Regions from separate parts of the Streptomyces sp. NPDC048424 genome, predicted to be linked through region 1. Evidence: riboswitches for the same ligand, from Rfam matches in the RefSeq annotation. Region 1 holds a riboswitch; each other region holds the start of a gene.

The links. A riboswitch is a leader RNA that binds a small molecule or an ion and turns the genes downstream of it on or off. The one in region 1 is predicted to bind cobalamin.
Region 2: linked by a shared signal. The riboswitch ahead of AB0D29_RS20950 (hypothetical protein) and the one ahead of AB0D29_RS30330 (acyl-CoA thioesterase) in region 1 are both predicted to bind cobalamin.
Region 3: linked by a shared signal. The riboswitch ahead of AB0D29_RS08875 (DUF4430 domain-containing protein) and the one ahead of AB0D29_RS30330 (acyl-CoA thioesterase) in region 1 are both predicted to bind cobalamin.
Region 4: linked by a shared signal. The riboswitch ahead of AB0D29_RS29425 (ribonucleoside-diphosphate reductase subunit alpha) and the one ahead of AB0D29_RS30330 (acyl-CoA thioesterase) in region 1 are both predicted to bind cobalamin.

Annotation. Positions count from the first base shown of each region.
Region 1 is NZ_JBEZKE010000028.1:87,387-94,703, reverse strand. It holds gene AB0D29_RS30345 (agmatine deiminase family protein) at 1-679, shown strand, start outside; gene AB0D29_RS30340 (hypothetical protein) at 795-2,282, shown strand; gene AB0D29_RS30335 (P-loop NTPase fold protein) at 2,348-5,086, shown strand; cobalamin riboswitch at 5,117-5,343, shown strand; gene AB0D29_RS30330 (acyl-CoA thioesterase) at 5,410-5,853, shown strand; gene AB0D29_RS30325 (ABC transporter substrate-binding protein) at 6,265-7,266, shown strand; gene AB0D29_RS30320 (iron ABC transporter permease) at 7,305-7,317, shown strand, end outside.
Region 2 is NZ_JBEZKE010000014.1:35,211-42,527, forward strand. It holds gene AB0D29_RS20940 (hypothetical protein) at 1-914, opposite strand, end outside; gene AB0D29_RS20945 (prenyltransferase/squalene oxidase repeat-containing protein) at 911-3,679, opposite strand; cobalamin riboswitch at 3,789-3,927, opposite strand; cobalamin riboswitch at 3,995-4,128, shown strand; gene AB0D29_RS20950 (hypothetical protein) at 4,238-5,644, shown strand; gene AB0D29_RS20955 (nucleotide disphospho-sugar-binding domain-containing protein) at 5,701-6,819, opposite strand; gene AB0D29_RS20960 (VanZ family protein) at 7,006-7,317, shown strand, end outside.
Region 3 is NZ_JBEZKE010000005.1:22,185-29,501, reverse strand. It holds gene AB0D29_RS08885 (alpha/beta hydrolase) at 1-1,395, shown strand, start outside; gene AB0D29_RS08880 (SRPBCC family protein) at 1,442-1,897, opposite strand; cobalamin riboswitch at 2,026-2,169, shown strand; gene AB0D29_RS08875 (DUF4430 domain-containing protein) at 2,317-2,805, shown strand; gene AB0D29_RS08870 (3-hydroxybutyryl-CoA dehydrogenase) at 2,915-3,802, opposite strand; gene aceB (malate synthase A) at 3,799-5,397, opposite strand; gene aceA (isocitrate lyase) at 5,504-6,790, opposite strand; gene AB0D29_RS08855 (short-chain fatty acyl-CoA regulator family protein) at 7,181-7,317, shown strand, end outside.
Region 4 is NZ_JBEZKE010000026.1:67,306-74,622, forward strand. It holds gene def (peptide deformylase) at 45-686, shown strand; gene AB0D29_RS29410 (helix-turn-helix domain-containing protein) at 707-1,672, opposite strand; gene AB0D29_RS29415 (hypothetical protein) at 1,754-1,978, shown strand; gene AB0D29_RS29420 (ribonucleotide-diphosphate reductase subunit beta) at 2,109-3,125, opposite strand; gene AB0D29_RS29425 (ribonucleoside-diphosphate reductase subunit alpha) at 3,125-5,518, opposite strand; cobalamin riboswitch at 5,663-5,794, opposite strand; gene AB0D29_RS29430 (GNAT family N-acetyltransferase) at 5,836-6,333, opposite strand; gene AB0D29_RS29435 (YbdD/YjiX family protein) at 6,400-6,597, opposite strand; gene AB0D29_RS29440 (carbon starvation CstA family protein) at 6,594-7,317, opposite strand, start outside.

The DNA.
Region 1 (7,317 bases):
CAAGAACGACGGGGCCGTCGGGCGCACCCTGCTCCAGAAGTACGGGATCCCCCGGGCGCAGGCCCCCCTCGTCGCCGAGGGCGGCTCCTTCGAGCCCGACGGCGAGGGCACCCTGCTGATCACCGAGAGCTCGATCGTCAACGACAACCGCAACCGGGGGAAGAGCCGGGACGCGATCGAGGCCGAGCTCAAGCAGACCCTGGGCGTCGAGAAGGTGGTGTGGCTGGCCGGCGTACGCGGTGAGGACATCACCGACGCCCACGTGGACAGCCTCGTCCGCTTCACCGCGCCGGGTGTGGTGCTGCTGGACCGCGCACACCCCAGCACCCCGCCGGACTCCTGGTCCCGCTCCGCCGACCAGGCCAAGTCCGTCCTGTCGAAGGCGACGGACGCACGCGGCCGGAGCTTCGAGGTCATCGACCTGCCGCAGCCCGACCTGGACAGGATCACGGGCCAGGGCGACGACTTCGTGTCGACGTACGCCAACTTCTACATCGCCAACGACGCCGTCTTCATGCCCAAGTTCGGGGACCGCAAGGCCGACGACAAGGCCCGCGGCATCCTGCAGGAGCACTTCCCGAAGCGGGACGTCGTGCCGGTCCCGATCGACACGATCGCGTCGGGCGGCGGCGGCATCCACTGCTCGACCCACGACCAGCCCGGCAAGCCCGCGGCCTGACCACCGAGCCACCAGGCCACCGGGCCACTGGAACGGAAGAGTTCCACGGGCCGCGGTGCGCGTTGTCAGACCCCTCCCCCATGATGGAACGCCGCAAGGGGCATGGAGGAGGGGCATGTTGGAGAAGCTCACCGCTGCGGACCTGAAGAATGTATTCCGGTTATCGGAAGCCGCGTGGTCGCGCATCGCGGGCGACATGATCGACCCCATCGATTCCGCCTACACCGAAGGCGAGACGATGTGGTCCGGACACGCGTTCGGCCGTTGGCTCGCCACCGAGCATCCCGGCCTCGCGGGCAAGGGTCCCCTCCTGCTGCGCCCGGCGCCCACGGTCGAGCCCCGGTACCTGGGCGGCGTGTACCGGACTCCGGAGGACGACACGGCCGTCGACGCCGAGCTCTTCGCCGGGCTGTGGCGGACTCACGCGGGCGTGGTCGCCGTCGTCTATCCCCTGCACGGCAGGATCGACGCGGGGAGGGAGCTCCTCGACGTCCACGACGACGCCGACACCCTCGTCGCCGTCGGATACGCCTACGATCTCGACGGGCCCGGGCTGCGCGCCGTGGATCGGGACCGGCCCGATCTCGTCTACGACCCGTCCTGGGCGCAGTTGGCCGCCCATCTGGGGACCCGCGTCCCGTGGTGGCCCGGCGCGCTGCGCCGCGAGGAACACCTGACCGCGTGGCGGCACGGGGACGAGCCCCAGCCGGTGGAAGTGATCACCTTCCCCTCGTGGGAGCCGCTCTACGCGCTCGCGCGCCAGGAGCCCGAAGGATCCCCGCTCCGGCGCGCCTGTTTCACCATCGGCCACCGGATCCGGGCCGGAGCCGCGGACGGCGCCACAGAGGAGATGGAGAACCTCCGCACGTGGGAGGGGTCGGCGGTCGGCTCGATGGTGTTCCCGGCCGTGCCGGACCCGGCTGATCCCGGCCTCGCCGAGGTCGCCACGGACGACGTCGTCGGCGCCGGACTCGCCGAGCTCTGCGCACGCACCGACGACCTGGCGGTGGAGTGCCTCGAGCAGGTCAGCGGGTGGAGCGGCGCCGAGGACCTTCCGTACGGCGGCACGTTCGAGGTGACGCGGACGGCGGTCACCCGGCCCGCGGCCGAGTGGATCAACCGGCTGCGCGCCGTGCCGCCGACCGCGCTCCATCGCGTGTGGGAGGAGGCCTACGACACCGTGGGCACCTTCGTCGATCCGGCGACCGGGAGCCCCGTGGTCGCCGTGAAGGGGAAGTCCCGCTCCCGGGACCCCCGCGAGATCACCTACATCGGGCGAGCCCCCAAGCGGCTTCCCGCCGGCTCGGTCCTCAAGGAGCTCATCCTCGACGAACCGATCTGGGTGCGCACCGGCGACGGGCTGCTGTACCCGGTCCCCGCCATGGACGCCCCCGGCCTGACCTGGGGATACAGCGGCTCGGGGCCCACCACCCTCGCCGAGTGCGTCGGGCGGCTGCTGGACGACGGGGGCGCCCACGCCGTCACCTACGACGACGACGGATCGAAGGACGAACCCGGGCTCCGGGCCTACTTCCGGCTCAGGCACGAGCGGGGAAAGCGCATCTCGCGGCGGGAACTCATACGCGTCCGCAACACGCCCTGAGTTCCCTCTCCCCCGCCTCACCCCACCCGCGCTGACCCGCGTCCGTCCCGAAAGGCCCTGCGCCCATGCCCCGACCCCGACCGCGCCCCGCATGGCAGGTCGCCGACTTCTTCGCCCTGGAGCGGGAAGCCGAGGTGTACCTCGGCGCGGTGGACGCCTGCGTGGCCGAGCCGGCCACCGCGCGGCGCCTGGGCGTGCGTCCACAGGCGACCGCCGAAAGCACCCGTGCGGCCATGCTCACCGAGGCCAACGTCGCGCGCGCCGTCGAACCGTGCCGGGACACCCAGGCACGCTTCCGTTCCTGCCTCGAAGAGCAGGAACGGCTCCGTAGACGGGTCGACTACCTGCGCAACGGAACGCATCCGGCCACCGTGGTGCTCTGCTCGACCACCCTGCTGACGCTCCTGTTCCTCGTCTTCGCCTCCTGGGCCACGGCCCTCGCCACCGCCGTGATCCCGTTCCTGACCGCCGCCGCGGTGTGGCGGCACCCGGTGTGGCGCATGAGCGTCCTGCTGAACCTGCGGGAATGGTGGCTGCGGCCGGGCCTCGCCCTCTCGGGCCGAAGGAGCGAATGGACCGAAACCGCCTGGAGCCGGGACCTCCAGGAGAACGGGGTGCGCCCCCTGGTCGCCCGCGTGGTGGAGGCACTGCTCGGTGAGGACCACGACTCGCTGCTCCTCGCCGACAGCTACGACGGCCTGCGCTCGCCGCGCAATCCGCAGTACGTGATCGACAGTCCGGCGGCCCGGAGCCTCGCCCGCAAGATGACCCAGCTGGAGAGCGGCGGGACGATCGCGGTCAGCGGTTCCCGTGGCGTGGGCAAGTCGACGCTCCTGGAAACCTGCGCGAACGATGCCGGGTTCGCGGTCGTCGTGCAGGCACCGGCCACCTACTCCCCGTACGACTTCCTGCTGTCCCTGTACGTCAGGACGTGCGAGAGGTACCTCGTCCACCAGGGATACGAACCTCCCGCGTTCGTCCGGCTCTCGACCTTCCGCAGGGCTGCGCGCCGGCTGTTCCCCGCTCTCCGCAAGGCGCTCACCCTGCTGGCCTTCGGGCTGGCTGCGGGCGCGCTCGTCGTCCTCGGCCTGGCCGCGAGCGCGCGCTCCCTCGCGACCCGGTACGGACATTCCGTACGCGCTCACGCCGCGGAGTACGGGCACCGGGCGACCGACGTGGTGGTGGACGTCTGGCGGGGCGAGCGGATCGGGACGGCCGTTCTCATCGTCATCGCCGGTGTGTTCCTGTGGAGCCTGCGGCGGTGGAGCCGGTGGCGGGACCTCCGGCGGCGCGCCCGGAGCGGGATGGCCGTGACGGGGGTGGTGCTGGCCCTGGCGGCGTTCGTCTCCCTGCTCTTCGACGGCCAAGTCCGGACCGCCGCGGGGAAGATGGACGAAGACCCACGGGCCCTCCTCCTGCTGCTCTCGGCACTGGTCGGACTGGCGAACCTGCAGCCCGAACGGGATTGGGAATTCCGCGGCCGCATGCTCCTCGGCTCCGTCGCCCGTGGTCGGATCGCGCTCGGAATGCTCCTCGTGTCGATCGCCCTGCTCCTCACCAGACCCGCACCGCAGGCGATCGCGACCGACCCCGAGAATCCCCTCCGGCTCGCCTGCGTTCTCGCGGGACTGCTGCTGATCAAAGCGGCCCTCTGGAACCCGTCGAACCCGATCCCGCCCCTCGTGTCCGCCTGCCAGGACGAGCTGTACCGGCTTCAGACCCTGCAGACGGCCTCCTCCGCCGTCACCGCGGGGGCTCCGCAGCTCCTCACCACGCACACGGCCTCGCTGTCGACCCTGCCGCCGAACTTCCCCGAGCTGGTGTCCGACTTCCGTGACCTGCTGACGGGCATCGCCGCCGAGCAGCACCGGCTGGAGCAGCGCGTCGTGATCGCGATCGACGAACTGGACCGGCTGGGCTCGGACACCCAGGCGCTCGCGTTCATGAACGAGATCAAGGCCATCCTGGGCGTGCCCCACGTCCACTACCTGATCTCGGTCGCCGATGACGTCGGCGCCTCCTTCGTACGCCGGGGGCTTCCGCACCGCGGTGTCACCGACAGCTCGTTGGACGACATCGTGCACGTCCTGCCGTGCACGCTGGAGGAGTCCAAGAAGATCCTCGGGCGCCGGGCGTCCGGCCTGTCCGAGCCCTACAAGGTGCTGACGCACGCCCTCGCGGGCGGGATACCCAGGGACCTCATCCGCTACGGCCTGCGCCTGGACGAGATCAAGTCCAAGACCCAGCTCATCGAACTCACCGACATCACACGGCAGTTGATCCTCGAAGAGCTCGGCGACACGCTCGCGGGGTTTCGCACGCTCCTGAGCAAGCAGCAGTGGACGCCACTGACCAGCGCGGTCCTCATCGCGTTCCGGAACCTGACGGGCCATGTCCGTCCGGGCTGCCCCTGCGTCTCCCCCGAGCTCCGGCGGGCCCTGGAGCACGTGGCCTTCCACCCCCTGCACCGAAACCTGGGCGAGGAGCTTCCGGACGCGGCCCGGAACCTCATCGACGAGGCGTCGGCGTACGTCCTGTTCTCCCTGACCCTGCTCGACATCTTCGGCGAGGGCGACCTGGCCCGCCGCCGGGACGAGGCGGCCGCACGAGGGCCGGGAGGGGACCTGGACCTGCTGGGCCAGGCCCGTCAGGAGCTGGAGGTGTCCCCGTACAGCGCCCGGCAGTTGATCGGCTCCATCCGCACCGCGTGGCGGCTCCCGGACGGCCCGGCCGCCGGCCCGCCCCCGACGGTCCCGCCCGCCCGCAGCTCCGACTGCCCCCGCCACCCGCGGCCGGCGGCCTGACGGGCCGGCCGGGGGCGGCGTGCTCGCGGGTAGGGTGTGGGTGCAGCTGGTTCGCCCCCGTCCGCCAGACGGGACGCGTCGTAAGAGGGAACCCGGTGGGAATCCGGGACTGCCCCGCAGCGGTGAGCGGGAACGACCGCCGTCATACGCACTGGGACCGGAACCGGTCCTGGGAAGCGACGGCCAGTAGGTGCCCGCCGGGAGACCGGCAGGCGCGCCCGCGAGTCCGAAGACCTGCCACTGCCCGCACGCCGAAACGTCGTGCGGGGTCCCGAGGAACGCCTCCGGGACCTTTCTGCCGCGACTCGCGAAGGAGAGTTGACGTGGCCGATCAGACCGTCGCCACCACAGGACGCGTTGCCAAGAGTCCGGGTGACTCCCGGGTGACGCTCGCCCACATCATGAGTGAGCACGACACCAACCTCTACGGCACCATCCACGGCGGCGTGGTGATGAAGCTCATCGACGACGCGGCCGCCGCCGCGGCGGGCCGCCACGCCGACGGACCCGCCGTCACCGTTGCCGTGGACCGGATGTCCTTCCTGGCGCCGGTGCGCGCCGGTGACCTGCTCAGTGTCGACGCCGAGCTGGAACGGGCGGGCCGGACGTCGATGACGGTCGGCGTGCGCGTCCGGGCCGAGCGCTGGAACGCGTCGGGCCCCACGACCGAAGTCGCCACCGCGCGACTGGCCTTCGTCGCGATCGACGCCGAAGGCAGGCCGCGCCCCGTCCCGACCCTCGACGCCCCCGACCCACTCCCCGCCTAGGCCGCCTCTTCCGCACGGCGCCGCTACCGGGGCTCCACCCTGCGCCTCAAACGCCGGCGAGGCTGAATTGGTGCGGCGAAGCCGGAGGCGGTGCGGCGCAAAGATCGGGGCTCCGCCCCGGACCCCGCTCCTCAAACGCCGGAGGGGCTGAATATGGTGCGGCGAGGCCGGAAGGTGGGGCGGGCCGAGGGATCGGGGCAGCCGGGCCGGTTGGGGCGGGGTCGGGTGTGTGTCGGGGTGATCCCCGCAGGGCGCCAAACGCAAGGTGCCCAGTCGCTCCGACTGCCCGCCACGTTTGGCGCCCGAGGAGACACCCCGGCGCGCGCCCGGCCCCGTCCCAACCGGCCCCCGCCGCACCCGGAACAACCGGACCCCGGAACATTCGATCCCCCCGCGGTGAGAGGACCACCCATGCCCCGCAACCACCACCCGAAGGCCGTGCTGTCCGCACTCGCCGCGGCCCTGCTGATATCCGGCTGCGGCGGCCCGGCCGCGCCCTCCGCCGCCTCCTCGCCGGAGGCGACCGGCTCGGCCGCCGCCGGCTTTCCCGTCACCCTGGACAACTGCGGGGTGACGAGCACCTATCGGCGGCCCCCGCAGCGCGCCGTATCGCTCAACCAGCACGCGACCGAGGTGATGCTGTCGCTCGGCCTGGAGAAGTCGATGGTGGGGACGGGCTATCTCGACGACAAGATCCTCCCCGAGTACCAGGCCGCCTACGACGGCGTGAAGGTCCTCTCCAAGGAGTACCCGTCCTTCGAGGCGCTCCTGGAGGCCGAGCCCGACTTCGTCTACGGCGGGTGGACCTCCACCTTCGACGAGAAGGAAGGCCGCAGCCGGGCCGCCTTCACCAAGGCCGGGATCAACACCCGCCTCAACACCGAGGAGTGCCCCACCGGTCCGGTGGACGTTTCCGCCATGGACGAGGAGATCCGTACGGTCGCCAAGATCTTCGGGGTGCCCGAGCGGGCCGAGGAGCGGTTGGGGAAGCTGCACGCCACCCTCGACGCGGTGGAGTCCCGGCTCACCGGGGTCACCCCGGTCAAGCTCTTCGTGTACGACAGCGGCGACAAGACGGCCTTCACCGCGGGCGGCAAGGGCATCGGCAACGAGATGATCCGGCGGGCCGGCGGGGTGAACCTCTTCGCCGACCTGGACAAGGCCTTCGGCGACGTCTCGTTCGAACAGGTGGCGCAGCGCGCCCCCGAGGCCATCGTCATCTACGACTACGGCGACCAGTCCGTCGAGGACAAGAAGAAGTTCCTGCTCGCCCATCCGGCGCTGAAGGACGTGCCCGCGATCAAGAACCAGCGGTTCGCGGTCCTGCCGCTGTCCTCCACGGTGGTCGGCGTGCGGGTGCCGGCGGCCGTCGAGTCGCTGGCGCGTCAGCTCCACCCGGGCCGCGTCCAGTGACCGGGGCGGGGACGGGAGCCCCCGCGGCCCCGGCTGCCGTGGAGGCCGCCC
Region 2 (7,317 bases), on a different contig from region 1:
CGACGGCGGCGCTTGGCCGCGTACACGGCGGCGGCGCCGATCAGCAGCACCAGCGCTCCGGTGGCGACGGCGGGCAGGTACGAGCCGACGTCGTGGGCGGCGTCGGCGGCGGGCGCCGCCTCGACCACCTCGGGGCCGGGGGCGGGCGCCGCCACCGCGGGAGCGCTGGACGAGGGAGACGCGGAGGGCGTCGGCGAGGCGCTCGCGGAAGGGCTCTCCGAGGCCGAGGGGCCGGGCGGCGGCGTCGTGGAAGGCGCGGGGCCGGCCGGCGGGGGGTTCTCCGGCTTCGGGCCCGTGTTGACGTTCGGAGGCAGGGGCGCCGCGGTGCGGGTGTCCTTGGGGGCCGGCTTGTCGCCGCCGGTCGGCTGGGCGTTCTTGGCGCGCAGCTGGTCGGGGGTGACCGTGGGCTTGCCCTCGGTGCCCTCGATGTTGGTGCCCCCGAAGATCCACAGGTCGACGCTGCCGGGCTTCGGCTTGTAGAGCATCGCGCCGAGCTGGCTGTACTCCCACGTGTTCTGGCCCGGGCCCGCGTGCCAGTACGACCAGTAGGCGGAGGCGGGCGGGGTCAGGACGCAGTCGTCCTGCTGCGGGGTCGGGAACTGCTTCCCGCCCTGGTACCCGCTGTAGCCGATGCGGCAGATGAAGGCGGGGCCGTCGTGGCCCGTGCCGGTGGTGGCCCAACCGCCCTGGTTGAGCAGCTCGTAGCCGGTGGTGGGCGTCGTACCGCAGGAGCGGTAGACGGGCCCGCCCCAGCGGCTGAAGTCCACGGCGAGGACGACTCCGGAGGAGGTGGTGCACTGGCCCATCGGCTGCGGGGCCGCCCCGGCCGGGGCCGCGGTGGCGGCGAACGCCGCCACCGTCAGCCCGAGCGCGGCGGCCGTACGGGTCAGGGCGCGCAGGACGCGGCCGGTCATGCCCCGCCTCCGGTGACGGTACGGCGCTTGCGCGCCGCGCGGGTGACGCCCCAGCCGCCGAGGACGAGGGCCACGGCCGCGGCGGCGAGTCCGCCGACCTGGGCGCCGGTGGAGGCGAGGCCGCCACCGCCCGAACCGGAGCCCGTACCGCCCGCGCCCTCTCCCGGGGTCACGATGACGGGCGCGGAGGGGGAGCCGGAGGGCCGGACCGAGGTGCTGGGCACGGGCTGCGGGGTGGTGCCGTCCAGGCTGCGGGTGAGGGTGGCGAAGGAGATGCCGGTGGCTCCGCCGACGGCCTGGGTGGAGGCGCGCACGTCGGATCCGGGCTGGCCGCCCTTCGCCACGTTGAATCCGCCGTCGCCGTTCTGCTGGGAGGCCAGGAAGGTGCGGGCCCTGGCGATGCGGTCCGCGTACCTGGCGCTGTCCAAAGACATGCCCTGCACGGCCAGCGCCGCCGAGTTGACGGAGTTGCCCGAAGCGCCGGGGAAGCCGCCGTCCTCCTTCTGCTGCGACGCCAGCCAGGTCAGCGCCTTGTCGACGGCCGCCTGCGAGGCGGCGTCCGGGAACAGGTCGAGGGTCATCGCCGCCATGGCGGTGGAGTCGACCTCGGCCTGGCTGGGCTCGCCGATCAGGCTGGGCCAGGCACCCGAGGGCTCCTGGAGGCTCTTCAGGTAGGCGATGGGCTCTCCCACGGCGGCGCTCTCGCCCGCGCGGACCTGGGCGATCACGCCGAGGGACTGGGAGAAGACGGACGTGGCGTTGGTGTAGGCACCCTTGTCGGCGCAGGAGCGGTCGGGCTTGGCCGACTTGGCCGGGCACACGGCCTTGGCGAGTGCGGCGATCAGGTCCTGGCCGCCGAAGTCGCGGGGGTCGCGGCCCACGGCCTGGGCGAGGAGGGCCGTCTTGCCGATGGAGCCGCCGCCGGCGTACTTGGTGCCGATCAGGGTCCAGTCGTGCACGCCGCGGCCCTTGCCGTCCTTGCCGCCCTTGTCGAGGAAGTCGACGACGTTGCGCAGGGTGGTGTTGTCCTCGCCGGTGGCGGCGAGCGCGTAGGCGCCGTCGATGGTCAGGCCGTAGTCGGCGAAGCCGCTGCCGGGGCTGTTCTCGTAGTACCGGCCCTGGACCAGCCGACTGTGGTCGGTGAGGTAGGCCGTGCCCTTCTTCAGGTCGGGCCCGTCACCCGGTACGGGCTTCGTGGGGTCCGGGGACGGCTTCGGCGGGTCGGCCTTCTTCGTGGTGAGCGCCACCAGGTCGGTCTTCGCGCCGGCGATGGTGGCCGCGGTGGTGGCCGTCAGGACGGGGTCGGTGTCCGGATCCTCGAACGTGAAGGCGCCCACCGGGAGTTGCTCCCGCGACAGCCAGGAGACCGCGGCGTCCGCGAAGAGCGGGTCACCGAGCGCACGCAGGGCCTGGGCGGCCAGGCCGGTGGAGAAGGAGCTGCCGACCGTGGTGTACGAGGCTGCGGGCAGCGACCCGGTCGGGAACTGGGCCTTCTTCAGGTACGCGCGGCCCTTCTCCACGACGGGGTCGTGACCGCCGGCCCGCTTGAGGGCCAGGGTCATCAGCCCGGTGGCACCCGCTTCGCTGTCGCACCAGTCGCCGGCGCGGAGCAGCATGCTGCTGAAACCGCCGTCCTCGCACTGGAACGCGGTCATCCGGGCCACGGCGTCGGCGGGCGGTGTCACCCCGCCGTTCAGCAGGGCGATCACGGCCAGGGCCTGGCCCTCGGCCTGGTAGGGGGTGCGGAAGTCGCCCTTGGTCATGCAGCCGGGGACCGGCTCGGGGGCTTCGACGCCGCTCGTGCAGACGTACTTCACGAGGTCGCCGAGCAGGTCGCGCCCGCCGAAGGCGCGGGGGTCCTTGCCGGTGGCCTCGGCGACGAGCGCGAGCCGGGCCGCGGCGGTGGCGTCCGGGGCCTGGTCCTTGCCGGCCGGGTACGCGTACGCCTGCGTGTGCGCGGGCGTGGCGAGGAAGGCGGCGGCCTTCTGTGCGGCCGGACTCTTGGGGTCGACCGCGGCCAGGGCGTAGACCACCTCGGTGGTGGCCGGGTAGTCCGGATCGGTGGAGTCCGCCTTGACGACGCGCTCACCGTCGATCAGCTTCCCGGTCAGCCAGCGGGTGGCGGCGGGGAGGTCGACCGCGCCCGGCGGTACGTCCGGCGGCTTCGGGCCGGTGGGGTCCGGCTTGGGGCCCCCACCGCCGGCCCGCACGTCGTCGGGGGAGAAGGTGGGCTTGCCGGAGGTGCCGCCGACGTCGGTCCCGCCGAACACCCAGGCGTCCACGTCACCGGGCTTCGGCTCGCGGGACTTCGCGCCGAGGGAGCTGTAGGTCCACTTCTGGTCGCCGGGCGAGGCGTGCCAGTACGACCAGTAGGCGGTGGCCTGCGGGGTGAGGACGCAGTCCTCCTTGTCCGCGGTGGGGTACTCCGTACCGGAGTTGAAGGCGCCGAAGCCGAGGCGGCAGACGAAGGCGTCACCGTCGTGCCGGGTGCCGACCGTGGTGAACCCGGCCGTGTGCAGCAGCTCGTAGCCCGTCGTGGGGGTGGTGTCGCAGCCCCGCTCGACCTTGCCGCCGAAGGGGCCGAAGTCGACGGCCACGACCGCGCCGGCGGTGGCCGTGCACTGCTCGACGGGGTCGGCGTTCGCGGAGGTGGGCGCCGTCAGGAACGCCACTCCCGCACCGACGGTCAGGAACGCCGCCGTTGCCAGGGACAGCAGCCGCCGTCTGGTGTGCGTACGCCGTTCGTCCCGCTGTTCGGTCCCCACCGCGGCCCTCGTCTCTGCCGGGCGGCTGCGTGCGTGGCGATGCGCCCCCGGCACGGCTGGGCTCGTGGGGGAGCGGAGACGACCACGCCGTAGTCCGCGACGGCGTTCTTCGTACAGATGACTGCACACCAGGTGTTCCGACTCGCCCGGCGGGTGCCGGGCCTACGGTTGCGGGTCAGCGCCGGACTTCGACCGGCTTCCCCTGGTGCTGAGTTCTTGTCAGGCGGAGTGCAACACGGGCCGAGGCAGGGCGTCAAGGTGGCGTGTGTCTCACCGCAACCGTCGTTCGGATCGCTGCCGGGACGGCTGGCGGACCCCTGATCACTCGGGTAGCGTCCAGGGCTGCCACATGGGGGAACCTGGTGAGAATCCGGGGCTGACGCGCAGCGGTGTGGGACGGCGGGGGCCGTTCCCGAGCCCGAATGCCCACGCGGCAACGCAGCACCGAGAAGCCGTACCACGCGTTCCGGACGGCGGCCTCCGCCATGCCCGCCCGCGTCCGAACGGGCCGGGACGGAGCAGGGACCCGCCGGCGTCCGCCGATTCCAGGAGCAGGCCATGTCCCGTCCCCGTACCTCCCGCCGCCTCGCGCTCGCGGTGCCCGCCGCGCTCGGCGCCTTCGCCCTCACCGCGCTGCCCGCCTTCGCGACCTCGACGCCCGCGCAGATCGCCACGTCCAAGACCAACGGCGTCGCCTACCTCAAGTCCCTGCAGGCGGCGGACGGTTCGTACGCCGGCTCGGGGCTGTCCAACGAGTGGGCGTTCAGCGCCTTCGCCGCGGCCGGTACGGCGGTCGTCGACGTCGCCCCGGGCGGTGACACGACGAAGAACGCCCGGACCGTCTACCGCAACCTGATCTCCACGTCCGGCTGGCCGTCCGCCACCCCGGTCGTCACCGACTACGAGCGCGGCACGCTGAACGCGTACGCGGCGGGCATCGACCCGGCGCGCGTCTCGGACTCGAGGAACCTCATAGCGAACGTCTACTCCTACTGGCAGACCGCCGAGGCGGGCTACTTCGGCCCGTCCGGCAACTTCAACGGCACCGTCTTCGCGGCCCTCTCGCTGGGCGGCGCCAAGACCCAGGCCGGCGGCACCCGGATCCCGCAGGCGCTGACCGACTCGATCGTCACCCGCATCCGCGCCAATCAGCACAACGACGGCGGGTGGACCTTCAGCAAGGCCGAGGGCAACCCCACGGCGCTGGCCACCGCGGGCGACGTCGACATGACCGGTGCGGCGATGGCGGCCCTCTGCGTCTCGGGCGTCCCCAACACCGACGCCGACGTGGTCCAGGGGAAGAACTTCCTCAAGGGCAGGCTCGCCACCACCGGCGCCTTCAACTCCATGTACGGGGTCAACACCAGCTCCAACGGCTGGGGCGTCGCCGGGCTCAACGCCTGCGGCATCAACCCGCAGACCGGAGACTTCCTCACCGCCTCCAACAAGACCCCGATCGACTTCCTGCTCGCCAACCAGTACAACCCGGCGGGCGGCTTCAAGTACAAGCCGGCCGACACCACCCCGTCCCCCTACTCCTCCATCGACTCCCTGCGCGCCGTCGCCGGCGGCTTCACCGCCGCCCCGCCGGTCCCGGTCACCCCCGGCGCCCCGCAGTGGGTCGCCCAGTCCACCTTCACCGCCGGTACGGCCACCAAGCTGGCCCTCACCGTCGACGACGGCGCCGGCGGCCTGAAGGTCTGCTCCGTCGCCTTCACCCCGACCGGCACGACCACCACCCTCGGTGACGTCCTGAACGCGGCCACCACCGGGGCCACCCCGGCCGGCTGCGTCACCAGCGTGACCCCCTCGTCGGGCACCGGCACGATCACCGCCGTCAACGGCAAGGCCAACAGCGGCTCCAACACCTGGAAGGTCAGCGTCGACGGCTCCGCCTTCGCCGGCGCCGCCCGCAACAAGGTGATCAACGTGGGCGACACCATCGCCCTGCGCTGGGGCGCCTGATCCCTCCCGGGTGCGTGGCCCGTACGGAGCCACGCACCCGGCCCTGAGGACCGGCGTTACCGGAGGGCCTCGAAGGAGGCGACCAGGTCGGTGGGGGAGGGGAGTGCGGATATCTCGGCCTGGGTGGTGGCGGCGGCCTTGCGGAGGTCCTCGTCGGTGAGGAGCCGGCTGAGCAGGCCGGCGTCCACGCTGTCGCCGCTCGCGCGCAGGGCGAAGCCCAGGCCCGTCGCGGCGTCGACGTTGATGAAGTGATCGGCGCCCTGCGGGAGGATCAGCTGGGGGACGCCCCGGGCGGCGGCGGTGAGCATGGTGCCGGAGCCGCCGTGGTGCACGACCGCGTCGGCGGTGTCCAGCAGCTGGGCCAGCGGCACCCAGGGCAGGGGGCGGACATTGGCGGGGAGGGTGCCGAGCGGGCCGAGGTCGGTGTCGCCCACGGCGAGCAGGAACTCGGCGTCGACGGAGGCGGCTTCGGCTATCACCCGGCTGACCGGGTCGACGCCCGCGAAGGCGGTCACCACCGTACCGAGGGTGACGGCGATCCGGGGCCGGGAGCCCCGGGCCACCAGATCGCCGGGCACCGTGCCGCCGCCGTTGTACGGCACGTAGCGGACCCGCAGGCCGGTGCCGTCCCCGCCGAGGGAGGCGGGCACGACGTCGAGGACGGTACGGGTCGCCGGTCCTTCGAGCCCACGGGCCCGGTACTCGTCCGCCAGGACGTCGGCGAGCCGGCCGACCATGTCGAAGCCGGACATCACGCCGAAGTTGTGCACCACGGCGGGTATCCCGAGGGCCGCCGAGACCAGGGGTGCGGCGGCCTGGAAGGCGGCGTGGACGATGAGGTCCGGCTGCCAGGCGGTGGCGACCGCGAACAGGCCGTCGATGGTGACCCGGCTGTGCTCCGCGAAGCCGGCGGCGGCCTGCCTCTGGAGGTCCTCCGGGCTCTCGCCGTCCGTGACGAACTGCGGCTCGTCGCCGTCCGAGGCGCGCCGGAAGGCCTCCATCAGCGTCGAGCCGTCGCCGATCTCGACGGTGGGGATGCCGGTCTGCCGCAGCTGGTCGAGCGGGGCCGAACCGGCGAACAGCACCTCGTGCCCGGCGGCCTGGAGCGCCTGGGCGGTCGGCACCATCGGGAACAGGTGGCCTGCGGCAGCGGGGCCGGTGAACAGTACGCGCACGGCGTTACTCCTTGGGTGGAGCTCCTTGATTCTTCTTCCAGACCGTCGAACGTGCGTGCCGCCGCGTCAGTTTCCGCTGGGGTGGGCGAAATTCAGCCGATTCTGATCCTCGCGGACCGGTGCATATCGTGGACGTATCGAAAATCGCATACGCCCCTGCAACGGCCCTCCGTCTCCAATGAGGGCATGAACCACACCGCATCCCTGTCGGCACCGTCCCGCCGCGCGCGCAGGACCGTGCTCCTCGGCCTGGCGGTCCTCGCCCTGGCGAGCGCCCTGTTCGTCGTACGGCGGCCGCTCATGATGTCCGCTCCGACGTGCATGGCAGGGCGGTGGCACGGCTGCTTCGACACGTTCAACGGTGTGGTGCTCATGACACTGGTCGCACTGCCGTTGGCCGTGCTGGTGGCGTGGGCGTCGGCCCGCCGGCGGCGTGCCGCCGGCATCGCGTCGCCGTGGCGGACGTCGCTGGCCGAGGTGGGCATCGTCCACGGGACG
Region 3 (7,317 bases), on a different contig from region 1:
GTGCCGCTCGACTACCGGCGGCCCGACGGGCGCACGATCGACCTCGCCATATCCCGGATCAAGAGCGAGAACCCGGCCAAGCGGCACGGCGCCATGCTGCTGAACCCCGGTGGCCCCGGCGGTTCCGGGCTCGACCTGCCGCTGATGATGAACGAGGCGATGCCCAAGGAGGTCCGGGACCAGTACGACCTCATCGGCTTCGATCCGCGCGGGGTCGGCGCCAGCTCCCCGATCACCTGTGGACTGGACGAGGCCGAGCAGAACTTCGACCGCGCCTACCGCCCGGAGACCTTCGGCTCCGACGTGACGTGGGCCCACACCGTCGCCGACAAGTGCCGCGAGAAGGCCGGTTCGGTGCTCCCGTACATCACCACCCGCAACACGGCGCGCGACATGGACACGATCCGCGCGGTGCTGGGCGAGCGCAAGCTCTCGTACCTGGGCTACTCGTACGGGACCTACCTCGGCGCGGTGTACTCGCAGATGTTCCCGGACCGCACCGACCGCTTCGTGCTCGACAGCGGTGTGGACCCGCAGCGGATCTGGCGCGGCATGATCCAGGTCTGGGCCACCGAGGCCGAGCCCGCCTTCGCGCGCTGGACGCAGTGGGCGGCGCAGCGGTCGGCGGAGTACGGGCTGGGCGACAGCCCGAGGGCCGTGTCCGAGACGTTCTGGGGGCTGGTGGCGCGCGCCGACAAGGAGCCGATCGACCTCGAGGGCCTGAAGGTCGACGGGGACATGATCCGTGCCGCGCGCGGGGTGTTCTTCTACCCGGCGCAGGCCACTCCCCTGGTCGCGGCCCTGAAGGCCGCGGCCGAGGGCAGGCCGCTGCCCGAGGGCATGACCCTGACGGAGCTGAAGCGGCTGCTGACCGGCGGCGCGGCGGCCGATCCCGCCTCGGACAACGGCACCGCCGTGTTCTGGGCCGTGGTGTGCGGGGACACCGGCAGCTGGCCCCGCTACACCGAGCAGTACGAGCGGGACGCGGCGAAGGACAAGGCCAGGTACCCGCTGTACGGGGACTTCGCGTCCAACATCAAGCCGTGCGCCTTCTGGGACCGGCCGCTCGAGGCGGCCACGCCCATGAACAAGAAGGCGAACGTGCTGACCGTGCAGAACGAGTGGGACTCACAGACCCCGCTCGTCAGCGGCCAGGGCCTGCACCGCGCGCTCAAGGGCTCGCGGATGGTGCTGGCGGCCGGCGGTGAGGGCCACGGCGTGTACCTCGCCGACCCCACCTCCTGCGCCAACGCGCCGGTCCACGCGTACCTGACCACGGGCAAGCTGCCCGCCCAGGACGTGACCTGCCAGAACCCGCCGAGCGGTGAGCGGCAGCGCGGATCCCTGACCCCGTCGAAGCCGCTGCCGATCCCGTCCGGGCCCGGGCGGTTCTGACCGGCCCGGCTTCGGCCTGACACCGGCCTGACACCGGCGGCAGGCGCTACCGGTTCGTGGGGGACGCCTCCGCGGCCGCCTTGATACGGCGGCCGAAGTCGGGGGCGTCCTTGCGTGCGGCGCTCGCCGCGAGGCCGACGAGCAGCTTGCCGATGCCGTGGCCGTGCAGGGTGTTGAAGATCCGGACCCGGGTGCGGCCGTCCGGGAGGGCTTCGAGGTCGTAGCCGCCCTCCGCGGTGACGAGGTTCTTGCTCTGCTCCGTCCAGCGGATCAGGCGCGGCGGGTCGAAGCCGTCGATGCGGAACTCGCGGGCGGTCTTCATCCCGGCGTCCTTGACGGTGCTGCGGAAGACCGTGCCGAGGGCCGTGGGACCGTCCGGGATCCTGGTGATCTCCTGGACGCGCGGGCTGAAATCGGGGTCGTTGCGCCCGTCGGCGAGGTAGGCGAAGACCTCCTCGACCGGCCTGTCGATCTCGACGCTCGCCTCGAACTGTCCGGACATGTCGGCTCCTCGGTGTGGCTACCTGTGATCCACCATCCCAGAACGCCCTCCCTCGCGCGCGCCGACCGGCCGGGGTGCCGACGAGTACCGGTGAGTGCTGGTGGGACCGGGGTGGCTCCCCCTACGATGCCTTTCGTCAGGTACATGCCTGACGTCCAACTGAATGCCTGCGCGACTGGGGAAAGCCGGTGTGATTCCGGCGCTGACCTGCAACCGTGAGCGGCGCATCCGCGCCGCGAGTCGGACCACCCAGCGTGCGGTGCGTACGGCTTCTCACTGTCACGGTCTGCAGCACGAAGCCCTGAGCCCCAGGCTCACCGATCACCCGTGCCCGCTTCCCCGGGCCCGGGGGGACGCGGTGTGCCCGAGGCGATCGGGGCCGCGGCGCACGACCTCGATGCACGCCAGGAAGGCACTTCATGCGCCAGACTCTCGCCCGCCGCGCCCTGATCACCACGGCGGCCCTCGGTCTCGCCCTCGCCACGGCGCCGGCCGTCGCGCACGCCAAGGCCGCCCCGAACACGAACAGAGCGGTCAACGTGTCCCTCACCGTGCAGGGCCCCGACGGGCTGCTGTTCAAGGGGAAGGTCAACACCAAGGGGCACGACGTCACCACGGCGACCGGTGGCACGCACAAGTGCGACGGCACCAACGGGGCCGCGAACCCGACGGCCGTGCCCACCCCGACGGCCGCGCTCGACGACGCCGCGCGCCGGAACTACTTCGGCTGGGACGGCACCTGGTACGCGTCCTTCGACGACTTCTCCGTGGACTCCATCAAGAACGTCAGCGGCGGCGGCTCGGCGTACTGGAGCATATCGGTCAACGGCACGCCGACCCCGGTCGGCGGCTGCCAGTTCAAGCTGCAGGCCGGCGACAAGGTGGCCTTCACCTGGACGTCCTTCTGACGGAGCGTCCCACGACAGGAGCGCGGAGCGGCTCACCGGGCCGCTCCGCGCTCCTTGTCCGTGCCGTCGGGGGTCCCTCAACCCCGCAGCGGCACCACCGGGTCCCTCATCAGCCCCGGTCGTACGTGTGGAACCCGCGGCCGCTCTTGCGGCCCAGCAGCCCCGCCTGGACCATCCGCCGGAGCAGCGGGGGCGGGGCGTAGAGCGGCTCCTTGAACTCCGCGTACAGGGATTCGGCGATGGCGGCGACGGTGTCCAGGCCGATCAGGTCGGCGAGCTTGAGCGGGCCCATCGGGTGGGCGCAGCCCAGCTCCATGCCCGCGTCCACGTCAGCGGCGCTCGCGTACCCGGATTCGGCCATCCGAATGGCGGAGAGCAGGTACGGGACGAGCAGCGCGTTGACGACGAAGCCGGCCCGGTCCTGAGAGCGGACCGTGGTCTTGCCCAGGGTTTCCCGGGCGAAGGATTCGACCGCGGCCAGGGTGTCCGCCGACGTGTGGAGGGAGGAGACCACTTCGACCAGGGGCAGGACGGGGACGGGGTTGAAGAAGTGGAGTCCCACGACCCGGTCGGCGCGGCCGGTGGCCATGCCCAGCCGCATGATCGGGATGGCGGACGTGTTGGTGGCGAGAATGGCTTCGGGGTCCTCGACGATCTTGTCGAGGGCGGTGAAGACCTCGGCCTTGGCCTCGGGGTTCTCGGTGACGGCCTCGATGACCAGTTGCCGGTCGGCGAGGTCCTCCAGGTCTCCGGTGAACACCAGTCGGGCCAGGGCGTCCTCCGCGGTGAACCGGTCCAGTTTGCCCCGCTGGACGGCGCGTTCGAGGGAGACGGCCACCCGCTCGCGGGCGGCGCGGGCCGCGCCGGCATCCGCCTCGGCGACGACGGTGTCGAGCCCGGCGCGGGCGCAGACCTCGGCGATGCCGGCCCCCATCTGTCCGCCGCCGACGACCCCGACGCGCAGGACGCGGGTCGCCCGCCGTGCCGGGGCGCTCACGCGGTCACCTGTACGGCGGCGGTGCGGACCAGGTGACGGGTGTAGGCCTCGGGGGTGAAGAACGCGGGCAGCTGCACCGAGAGCGCGGTGTCGACGAAGACCTCACGGGCTTCGAGGACCAGGGCCTGCGGGTCCTCGGCCTCCAGGGCGGCGCACTCGGCGTCGAGGAGGTCGGTGAGCGTGCGCCGGTCGACGCGGTCGTGGCGGAGCCACTGCCAGATCTGCACGCGTGCGATCTCGGCGGTGGCGGCGTCCTCCATCAGGCCGTTCAGGGCGACGGCGCCGCTGCCGCGCAGCCAGGCGTCGAAGTAGCGCAGGGCCACGGCCACGTTGGAGCGGATGCCCTCGGAGCTCGGCGGAGCGGCGATCCGGCGGACCGACAGCAGGTCCGATGCGACGACTTCGACGTCCTCGCGCGTCCGCTCCAGCTGGTTCGGCCGCTCCCCCAGCACCCCGTCGAAGACCTCGCGGCAGACGGGGACGAGTCCGGGGTGGGCGACCCAGGAGCCGTCGAAGCCGTCTTCGGCCTCGCGCTCCTTGTCGAGCCGGACCTTGGCGAGGGCGGCCGTGTTGGCCTCGGCGTCCTTGCCGGGCACGTGGGCGGCCATGCCGCCGATGGCGTGGGCGCCCCGCTTGTGGCAGGTGCGGACGAGCAGTTCGGTGTACGCCCGCATGAAGGGGGCGGTCATGGTGACCTTGGCCCGGTCCGGGAGCTGGAAGTCGGTGCGGTGGCCGAAGGTCTTGATCAGGCTGAAGAGGTAGTCCCAGCGGCCCGCGTTCAGTCCCGCGCTGTGCTCGCGCAGCTCGTGGAGGATCTCCTCCATCTCGAACGCGGCGGTGATCGTCTCGATCAGGACGGTGGCCCGGACCGTGCCCCGCGGGATGCCCAACAGGTCCTGGGCGAACAGGAAGATGTCGTTCCAGAGCCGGGCCTCGTACCGGTTCTCCAGCTTGGGGAGGTAGAAGTACGGGCCGTGGCCCGCGTCGATCTGGCGCTGCGCGCAGTGGAAGAAGTACAGGCCGAAGTCCACGAGCGAGGCGGACACCGGCCGGCCGTCGACCTCCAGGTGCTCCTCGGTGAGGTGCCAGCCGCGGGGGCGCACCATGATGGTCGCGAGCTCCGACCCGAGGCGGTACTCCTTGCCCTCCGGGGTGGTGAAGTCGATGCGCCGCTCGATGGCGTCGAGCAGGTTCAGCTGGCCGCCGATGACGTTGTCCCAGGTGGGCGCGGTGGCGTCCTCGAAGTCGGCCATCCACACCTTCGCCCCGGAGTTGAGGGCGTTGACCGCCATGCGGCGCTGCGGCGGGCCGGTGATCTCGACCCGCCGGTCCGTCAGCCCGGGCGCGGGCGGGGCGACCCGCCAGTCGGGGTCGGTCCGCACGCCGACGGTGGCGCGGGAGAAGTCCAGGGGCGAGCCGGAGACCAGATGGGCGGCGCGGCGACGGCGCTCCTTGAGGATCTCCAGGCGGCGGTCCGCGAAGGCGGCGTCGAGGCGGCCGATGAACTCCAGGGCCTCGGGGGTCAGGATCTCCTCGTGGCGCTCACCCTGCGCGCCGAGGACCTGGACGCTGCTGGTCAGGGGCGTGTGTGACATGCGGTTCTACTCCTCGGCGTGGGGCGGCCGGCGCCCGGGGCCGACAGGTCCCCGGGCGCCGTCGGACGGCGATCGGAAGGCGCCGGCGGGAGCCGGCGGCGCGCTCCTAGTGGAACTGCTCTTCCTCGGTGGAGCCGGAGAGCGCCGTCGTGGAGGAGGCCGGGTTGACCGCGGTGGAGACCAGGTCGAAGTAGCCGGTGCCGACCTCGCGCTGGTGCTTGACCGCGGTGAAGCCCTGCGCCTGGGCGGCGAACTCCCGCTCCTGGAGGTCGACGTACGCGGTCATGCCGTGCTCGGCGTAGCCGCGGGCGAGGTCGAACATGCCGTGGTTGAGGGAGTGGAAGCCGGCCAGGGTGATGAACTGGAAGCGGTAGCCCATCGCGCCCAGCTCCCGCTGGAACTTGGCGATCTGGTCGTCGTCCAGCGCGGCCTTCCAGTTGAAGGACGGCGAGCAGTTGTAGGCGAGCATCTGGTCCGGGTACTGCGCGTGGATCGCCTCGGCGAACTCGCGGGCCTGCTCCAGGTCCGGGGTGCCGGTCTCCACCCAGATCAGGTCCGCGTACGGGGCGTAGGCGAGGCCGCGGGCGATGACCGGGGCCATGCCGTTCCGGACGTGGTAGAAGCCCTCGGCGGTGCGCTCACCGGTGCAGAACTCGGCGTCGCGCTCGTCGACGTCGCTGGTCAGCAGGGTCGCGGCGAGGGCGTCCGTACGGGCGATGATCAGGGTCGGGGTGTCCGCGATGTCGGCTGCCAGGCGGGCCGCGTTCAGGGTGCGGACGTGCTGCGCGGTCGGCACGAGGACCTTGCCGCCCAGGTGGCCGCACTTCTTCTCGGAGGCCAGCTGGTCCTCGTAGTGGATGCCGGCCGCGCCTGCCGCGATCATCGCCTTGGTCAGTTCGAAGGCGTTCAGCGGGCCGCCGAATCCGGCCTCGGCGTCGGCGACGATCGGCGCCAGCCAGTCGGTCGTGTCGCTGCCGCCCTCGGCGGTGGCGATCTGGTCGGCGCGCAGCAGCGCGTTGTTGATCCGCCGCACCACCTGCGGCACCGAGTTGACCGGGTACAGGCTCTGGTCGGGGTAGGTGTGGCCGGCCTGGTTGGCATCGGCGGCGACCTGCCAGCCCGAGAGGTAGATCGCCTGCAGCCCGGCGCGGACCTGCTGGACGGCCTGGCCGCCGGTCAGTGCGCCGAGCGCGTGGATGTAGTCCTGCTCGTGGAGTTGGCGCCACAGCCGCTCGGCGCCGCGCCGGGCCAGGGTGTGCTCCTCGCGGACGCTGCCGGAGAGCCGCACCACGTCCTCGGCGGTGTAGGTGCGCTCGATGCCGGCCCAGCGGGGGTCCGTGGCCCACCGCTGTTCGAGCTGCTGGGCCGCCGCCGTCGTGTTCGCCTCTGCCATGACCGTCACCGTCTCCATGAATCGCTTGATCTGCCAATGTTCTGGTCAGCTGTGCACCGTGCTGGCACCGTGTGCCTCATTCGGGGATCGCGGCCGCCGGACCGGCCCGTAGGTCGAGCGGAGCAATGGTGCCGAGCCGCCGAGCCGGGACCGCCGGGATCTCCGACATCAGGGCATAAATCGCGCCCGGAGCGTCCGTCTCGGCTGCCGGGTCCGGCGGGCCGCAGGACTGACTCTGACAGTGGCACCGAGTGCCATCAAGGAGGGACGAATGCCAAGTTCTGCGAATCTTCACAGGCGGTTTTGCCAAGTTTGCAAACGTCTACGGCGTGCGGATCCCGCATAGGGTTGCGGCTGTCCCCGGCACACGTGGAGCAGGCGAGGAGCACGGTGAGCAAGACGTACGCGGGCGCGCGGCTGCGGCGGTTGCGCGAGGAACGGCGGATGAGCCAAACCGAGCTGGCGCGCGTGCTCGCCATCTCGCCCAGCTACCTCAACCAGATGGAGCACGACTCGCGCCCGCTCAC
Region 4 (7,317 bases), on a different contig from region 1:
GGCGACCACCGGTGACTTGGACTTACGGAAGGCGTACGGCGGACATGTCGCAGCAGGAGAACGAGGTAGTCGGCGTCGAGGTCGTGAACGACGGGTACGTCGTGGACACGGAGGACTGTGCCGAGCGCGAGCTCGCCCACCGTGAGCGCGGCACCGCCCGCCCGATCACCGTCGTCGGCAACCCGGTCCTGCACCGCGAGTGCAAGGACGTCACCGAGTTCGGCGACGAGCTGGCGCAGCTGATCGACGACATGTTCGCCAGCCAGAAGGCCGCCGAGGGCGTGGGCCTGGCCGCGAACCAGATCGGCGTGGACGCCAAGGTCTTCGTCTACGACTGCCCGGACGACGACGGCGTGCGGCACACCGGTGTCGTGGTCAACCCGAAGCTCGTCGAGCTGCCCGCCGGCACCCGCATCCTGGACGACTCGAACGAGGGCTGCCTGTCGGTCCCGACCGCCTACGCCTCGCTGGCCCGCCCGGACTACGCCGAGGTCGAGGGCCAGGACGCCCAGGGCAACCCGATCAAGGTGCGCGGCACCGGCTACTTCGCCCGCTGCCTCCAGCACGAGACCGACCACCTGTACGGCTACCTCTACATCGACCGCCTCTCGAAGCGGGACCGCAAGGACGCCCTGCGGCAGATGGAAGAGGGCACCCCGCGCTACGAGACCGTCCCGAACGCGTAACCCCCTCGGCCGGACAGGGCCTAGGCCGCCTGCGGGCCCCGGAACGCGCGCCGGAACGAGTTCGGCGTGGTGCCCAGGGTCCGCAGGAAGTGGTGGCGCAGCGCGGCCGCGTTGCCGAAGCCGCAGCGGCCGGCGATCGCGTCCACGGTCTCGTCGGTCGCCTCCAGCAGCTCCTGCGCGAGCAGGACCCGCTGGCGCAGCACCCACTTGTACGGGGTGGTGCCGGTCTCCTGGAGGAACCGGCGGGCGAAGGTGCGCGGTGACATGTGCGCGCGCTCCGCGAGCTGCTCGACGGTGATCTCCTCCTCCAGGTGGCGGGCCATCCACTCGATCACCTCGCCCACGGTGTCGCAGGAGGTGCGCGGCAGCGGCCGCTCGATGTACTGGGCCTGCCCGCCGTCCCGGTGGGGCGGTACGACCATCCGCCGCGCGATGGTGTTGGCCACCTCGGCCCCGTGCTCCTGGCGCACGAGGTGCAGGCAGGCGTCGATGCCGGAGGCGGTGCCGGCGGAGGTGATCACCGGGCCGGCGTCGACGTAGAGCACGTCCGGGTCGACCAGTGCCCGCGGGAAGCGCCGGGCCAGCGTCGCGGCGTGCATCCAGTGCGTGGTGCAGTGCCGGCCGTCCAGCAGCCCCGCCGCTCCGAGCGCGTACGCGCCGCTGCACACGCTGAGCACCCGCGCTCCCCGGTCCACCCCGCGGCGCAGCGCCTCCAGGAGCGCTTCCGGGTACACGCGGGTTCCCGCTTCCCGGAAGGCGGGCACGCAGATGAGGTCGGCGCTCTCCAGCCGCTCCAGCCCGTGTTCGGGGGAGACCGTGAAACCGGTGCCGGACATGGTCAGGGGGCCTTCCTCCGCCGCGCAGACGGCGAAGTCGTACACCGGCAGCCCGTGGTCGCTTCGGTCGATTCCGAAGACCTCGCAGAAGATCCCGAACTCGAAGGGGGCGATCTCGTCGAGGAGGGCCACGGCCACGTTTTTCAGCATGCCTCCAGTGTGGCAGTAATTCGCTCTTTCATGACAGTCCTGCCACTGTGCGAGTTTCCCCAGCGGGAGGAGAGTAGAGACATGAACACGTTCCTGAGCTACCTCACCGTCCTCGCCGTCGCCACGCTGGTGCTCGCCCCCAGCCTGTACGGGGTCCTGCGCGACCGTCGGATCGACCGGCAGCTGCGGGCCGTCGAGACCCGGCTCGTGTGGCTGCCGCGCCAGAAGGCGGGCGGCATGCCCCCCACCGTCCGCCGGTCCCGAGCCCGGCACACCCGGATGCACTGGGGACCCGTCGCCCACTGAGCGGGGCGACCGTGCACACGGGAAGCCGGACGATCGGGCGCCGGAAACGCGAGAAGCCGGGACGCGGTGGTGAACCGCATCCCGGCTTCGCGGCGTTCACCGCGTCCCGGCCGGAGGGACAGCAGGACCCCTAGAAGTCCTCGTCCAGGTCGACCGTGCCCTCGACCGCGACCTGGTAGGCCGACGGACGGCGCTCGAAGAAGTTCGTCAGCTCCTGGACACCCTGCAGCTCCATGAAGGAGAACGGGTTCTGCGAGCCGTACACCGGCGCGAAGCCGAGGCGGACCAGACGCTGGTCCGCGACGCACTCCAGGTACTCGCGCATCGACTCGGTGTTCATGCCCGGCAGGCCGTCGCCGCACAGGTCGCGGCCGAACTGCAGCTCCGCCTCCACGGCCTCCTTCAGCATGTCGGTGACCTGCTGCTGGAGGGCGTCGTCGAAGAGCTCCGGCTCCTCCTTGCGGACCGTGTCCACGACCTCGAAGGCGAAGTTCATGTGCATGGTCTCGTCACGGAACACCCAGTTGGTGCCGGTGGCCAGGCCGTGCAGCAGGCCGCGCGAGCGGAACCAGTACACGTACGCGAAGGCGCCGTAGAAGAACAGGCCCTCGATGCACGCGGCGAAGCAGATCAGGTTCAGCAGGAAGCGGCGGCGGTCGGCCTTCGTCTCCAGCCGGTCCAGCTTCTCGACCTCGTTGATCCACTTGAAGCAGAACTGCGCCTTCTCGCGGATGGAGGGGATCTCCTCGACGGCGTCGAAGGCGGCCGCGCGGTCGTCCGGGTCGGGCAGGTAGGTGTCGAGCAGCGTCAGGTAGAACTGGACGTGCACGGCCTCCTCGAACAGCTGGCGCGACAGGTACAGGCGCGCCTCAGGGGAGTTGATGTGCTTGTAGAGCGTCAGCACCAGGTTGTTCGAGACGATCGAGTCGCCCGTCGCGAAGAACGCGACCAGACGGCCGATCATGTGCTGCTCGGCCGGCGTCAGCTTGGCGAGGTCCGCGACGTCCGAGTGGAGGTCGACCTCCTCCACCGTCCACGTGTTCTTGATCGCGTCCCGGTAGCGCTCGTAGAAGTCCGGGTAGCGCATGGGGCGGAGCGTGAGCTCGAAGCCCGGGTCCAGGAGGTTCTTGTTGTCGGTGGAGCTCATTACTGGCAGGCCTCGCAGGACTCGGGGTTCTCAAGGGAGCAGGCCAGAGCGTCGGCGTCGACGGCCTGCGGGAGCGGGGTGGCGGCGGCCGGGACGGCGGACGCGGACGCGGCGCGGGCGATCTTCGTCGCGGGGCGCGAGCGCAGGTAGTAGGTGGTCTTCAGACCCTGCTTCCAGGCGTACGCGTACATCGAGGAGAGCTTGCCGATGGTGGGCGTCTCCAGGAACAGGTTCAGCGACTGCGACTGGTCCAGGAACGGCGTACGGGCCGCCGCCATGTCGATCAGACCGCGCTGCGGGATCTCCCACGCCGTGCGGTACAGCTCGCGCACCTCGGCCGGGATCCAGCCGAAGCCCTGGACGGAACCGCTGGCCTCGCGCAGCGCCTCGCGGCTCTGCGCGTCCCACACGCCGAGCTTCTTCAGCTCCTCCACCAGGTAGCCGTTGACCTGGAGGAACTCGCCCGACAGGGTCTCGCGCTTGAAGAGGTTGGAGACCTGCGGCTCGATGCACTCGTACACGCCGGCGATCGAGGCGATCGTGGCCGTCGGGGCGATCGCGAGGAGCAGCGAGTTGCGCATGCCGGACTTCGCGACGCGGGCGCGCAGCGCCTCCCAGCGCTCCGGCCAGTTCAGCTCGGTCTCGTAGTGGTCCGGGTGCAGGACGCCGCGCGCGGTGCGGGTCTGCTCCCAGGCCGGCAGCGGGCCGCTGCGCTCGGCCAGGTCGCACGAGGCCTCGTACGCCGCGAGCATGATGCGCTCGGAGAGCCGGGTGGAGAGCGCCTTCGCCTCGGCGGAGTCGAAGGGCAGCTTCAGCTTGAAGAAGACGTCCTGGAGGCCCATCGCGCCCAGGCCCACCGGGCGCCACCGGGCGTTGGAACGGCCGGCCTGCTCGGTCGGGTAGAAGTTGATGTCCACCACGCGGTCGAGGAAGGTCACGGCGGTGCGGACGGTCTCGTCCAGCCGCTCCCAGTCGATCTCGCCCGTCTCCGTCAGCACGAACGCGCCGAGGTTGACCGAGCCGAGGTTGCAGACGGCCGTCTCGCCGTCGTTGGTGACCTCGATGATCTCGGTGCAGAGGTTGGAGGAGTGGACGACCGTGCCCGGCTCGGCGGTCTGGTTCGCCGTGCGGTTGGAGGCGTCCTTGAAGGTCATCCAGCCCTGGCCGGTCTGCGCGAGGGTGCGCATCATCCGGCCGTACAGGTCGCGGGCGGGCATGGTCTTGCGGGCCAGGCCCTCGGCCTCGGCCTTGCGGTAGGCGGCGTCGAACTCGTCGCCCCACAGGTCGACCAGCTCGGGCACGTCGGCCGGGGAGAACAGCGACCAGTCGGCGTCCGCGTTCACGCGGCGCATGAACTCGTCCGGCACCCAGTGCGCCAGGTTCAGGTTGTGCGTACGGCGCTGGTCCTCGCCGGTGTTGTCGCGGAGCTCCAGGAACTCCTCGATGTCCGCGTGCCAGGTCTCCAGGTAGACGGCGGCGGCGCCCTTGCGGCGGCCGCCCTGGTTCACGGCGGCGACGGAGGCGTCGAGGGTCTTCAGGAACGGCACGATGCCGTTGGAGTGGCCGTTGGTGCCGCGGATCAGGGAACCGCGGGCGCGGATGCGGGAGTACGACAGGCCGATGCCGCCGGCGTGCTTCGACAGGCGCGCCACCTGGTGGTAGCGGTCGTAGATCGAGTCGAGCTCGTCCAGCGGGGAGTCCAGCAGGTAGCAGGAGGACATCTGCGGGTGCCGGGTGCCGGAGTTGAAGAGGGTGGGGGAGGAGGGCAGGTAGTCGAGGCGGCTCATCAGCCGGTACAGCGAGGCCACTTCCTCGACGGCCTGGACGCTCTCGTCCGCGGCGAGGCCACAGGCCACGCGCAGCATGAAGTGCTGCGGGGTCTCGATGACCTGGCGGGTGATCGGGTGGCGCAGCAGGTAGCGGCTGTGCAGGGTGCGCAGGCCGAAGAAGCCGAAGCGGTCGTCGGCGCCCTCGGCGAGGGTGTGCTCGACCAGCGCGTCCAGGCGGTTCGCGTGGGTCCGCACGAACTCGGCCGTGCGGTCGGCGATGAGGCCCTCGCGGTGGCCGACCTCGACGGAGGCCGAGAAGGACGTGGAGCCCTGGCTCGCGGCCTCGTCGCGCACGGCCAGCGTCAGCAGCCGGGCGGCGAGCTTCGAGTACGCGGGGTCCTCGGAGATCAGGCCGGCGGCGGCCTCGGTGGCGAGCCCCCGCAGTTCGGCCTCGTCGGCGGCGGAGCTGCGGCCGCGGAGCGCGGCGGCGGCGACGCGGCCGGGGTCGGTGTCGGGGAGGTCCGCCGTAAGTTCGGTGAGGGTACGCAGCAGCGTGGCCCCCGGGCCCTCGGTGTTGTCGCCAGAAACGGACTCGGCGCGCGGTGCGGAAGGCGCGATGGTCACGGCGGGAGCTCTCCCTCGCTCGGCCCGGTCATCGGCGGAGCGGGGCGCGAGCGGGCGCATGCGGGCGTGGCAGGAACGCGTTCACACCGCATGGCGTCCACCGGCCCAACCGCGAGGCCCGGACGTGTCGGCACCCGGTTCGGTCGAGCCGGGCGCGCTGTCGGCAGGTCATCGGACTTGGTGTCCGGTAGCCGGACACTTCATACCGTTGCGGGACAGTTCCGGATTCACACCGGATTCCCCTGCGGGACAGCAGCCTTGAGCATACATGTGGGGGCGCCCCTGTGAGGCAACCCCCACATGTAGTGTCGGCGTGGCTACAGGTTGAGCCGATACGCCAGAAGTGTCAGGCCCTGGATGGGCGCCCAGTCCCGCTCCGGAACGCGTACGAAGCCCAGTCGCGCGTAGATCCGGTGGGCGCCGGCCATGCTGCGCTGGGTGGAGAGCACCATGCCCGACACGCCCTCGATCGCCCGCGCCCGCTCGACGCACGCCCGCACCAGAGCCTCGCCGGCGCCCTGGCCGCGCCCCTCGTGGGCGACGGCGAGCATCCGGAACTCGGCCTCGTCCGGGCCGGCGATGTCGGCGAGCGGGCTCCCGGGTGCGGCGAAGGTCACCCCGCCCAGGATCCGCCCGTCCCGCTCGGCGACGAGCACCTCGGCGAGGGCGGCCCGGTGGGCCACGTCGCGCAGCACGTTCAGGTACGGGTCGTCCTCGTTGAAGTCCAGATGCCCGTCGGCGAGGTAGGCCCGCGCCGTGATCTCGCCCAGTTCCGCGTACTCGGCGGGCCGTACCGGTCTGATCGTGATGTCCATGCGTTCGAGTGTGCCGCAGGCGCGCGAAGGGCCCCGCCGGATTTCGGCGGGGCCCTCCGGTGCGGTTCAGCAGCAGCCGAAGCCCTCGCGGGGGTCCGCCTCGCGGGCGTCCGTGCGGGCGCGTTCGAAGGCGCGGCGGGTCAGGACCTCCGCGTCCGGGTCGTGGGAGCGGGCGTGGGCGACGTAGCGGTCGTACGCGGCCTCCCCCGAGAACTCCCGTACGTAGAACCGGGCCCGGGCCAGTGCGCTCCGTACGGTGCTCACGCCACCGGCTCCTTGACGTGTCCGCCGCCCGAGTCGAGGCCCGCCGCGGCGAGCTCCGCCCGCTCCTCGGGCGTCGGGATCAGCCCGGCCGGGGCGACGATCTTCGACTCGGTCCACGGGACCTCGGTCAGGGTCACCGACTCCGGCTTGCGGACGGCCTTCAGGCAGGTCCGGGCCGCGTCCAGGAGCACGATGATGATCAGCACGGCGAAGAGGGCCGACAGCACTCCGTCCACCGTGGCGTTGGTGACCACGGTGTGCATCTCGCCCATGTCCTTCGCGGGCTTGAGCACCTTCCCGGCGTCGATGCCCTCCTGGTAGGTGCTGCGCTGCGCGAAGAAGCCGATCTTCGGGTTGTCGGAGAAGATCTTCTGGTAGCTGGCGGTGAGCGTTACGGCCACGTCCCAGACCAGCGGCACGGCCGTCACCCAGGCCCACTTGAGGCGGCCGGACTTGACCAGCAGGGTGGTGCAGACGGCCAGGGCCACCGCGGCGAGCAGCTGGTTCGCGATGCCGAACAGCGGGAACAGTTGGTTGATGCCGCCCAGCGGGTCCTTGATGCCCACCCACAGGAAGTAGCCCCAGGCGCCGACGACGATGGCGCTCGCCAGCCAGACGCCCGGCTTCCAGCTGACGTCCTTGAAGGGCTTGTGCAGGTTGCCGAGGGTGTCCTGGAGCATGAACCGGCCGACGCGGGTGCCCGCGTCGAGGGTGGTGAGG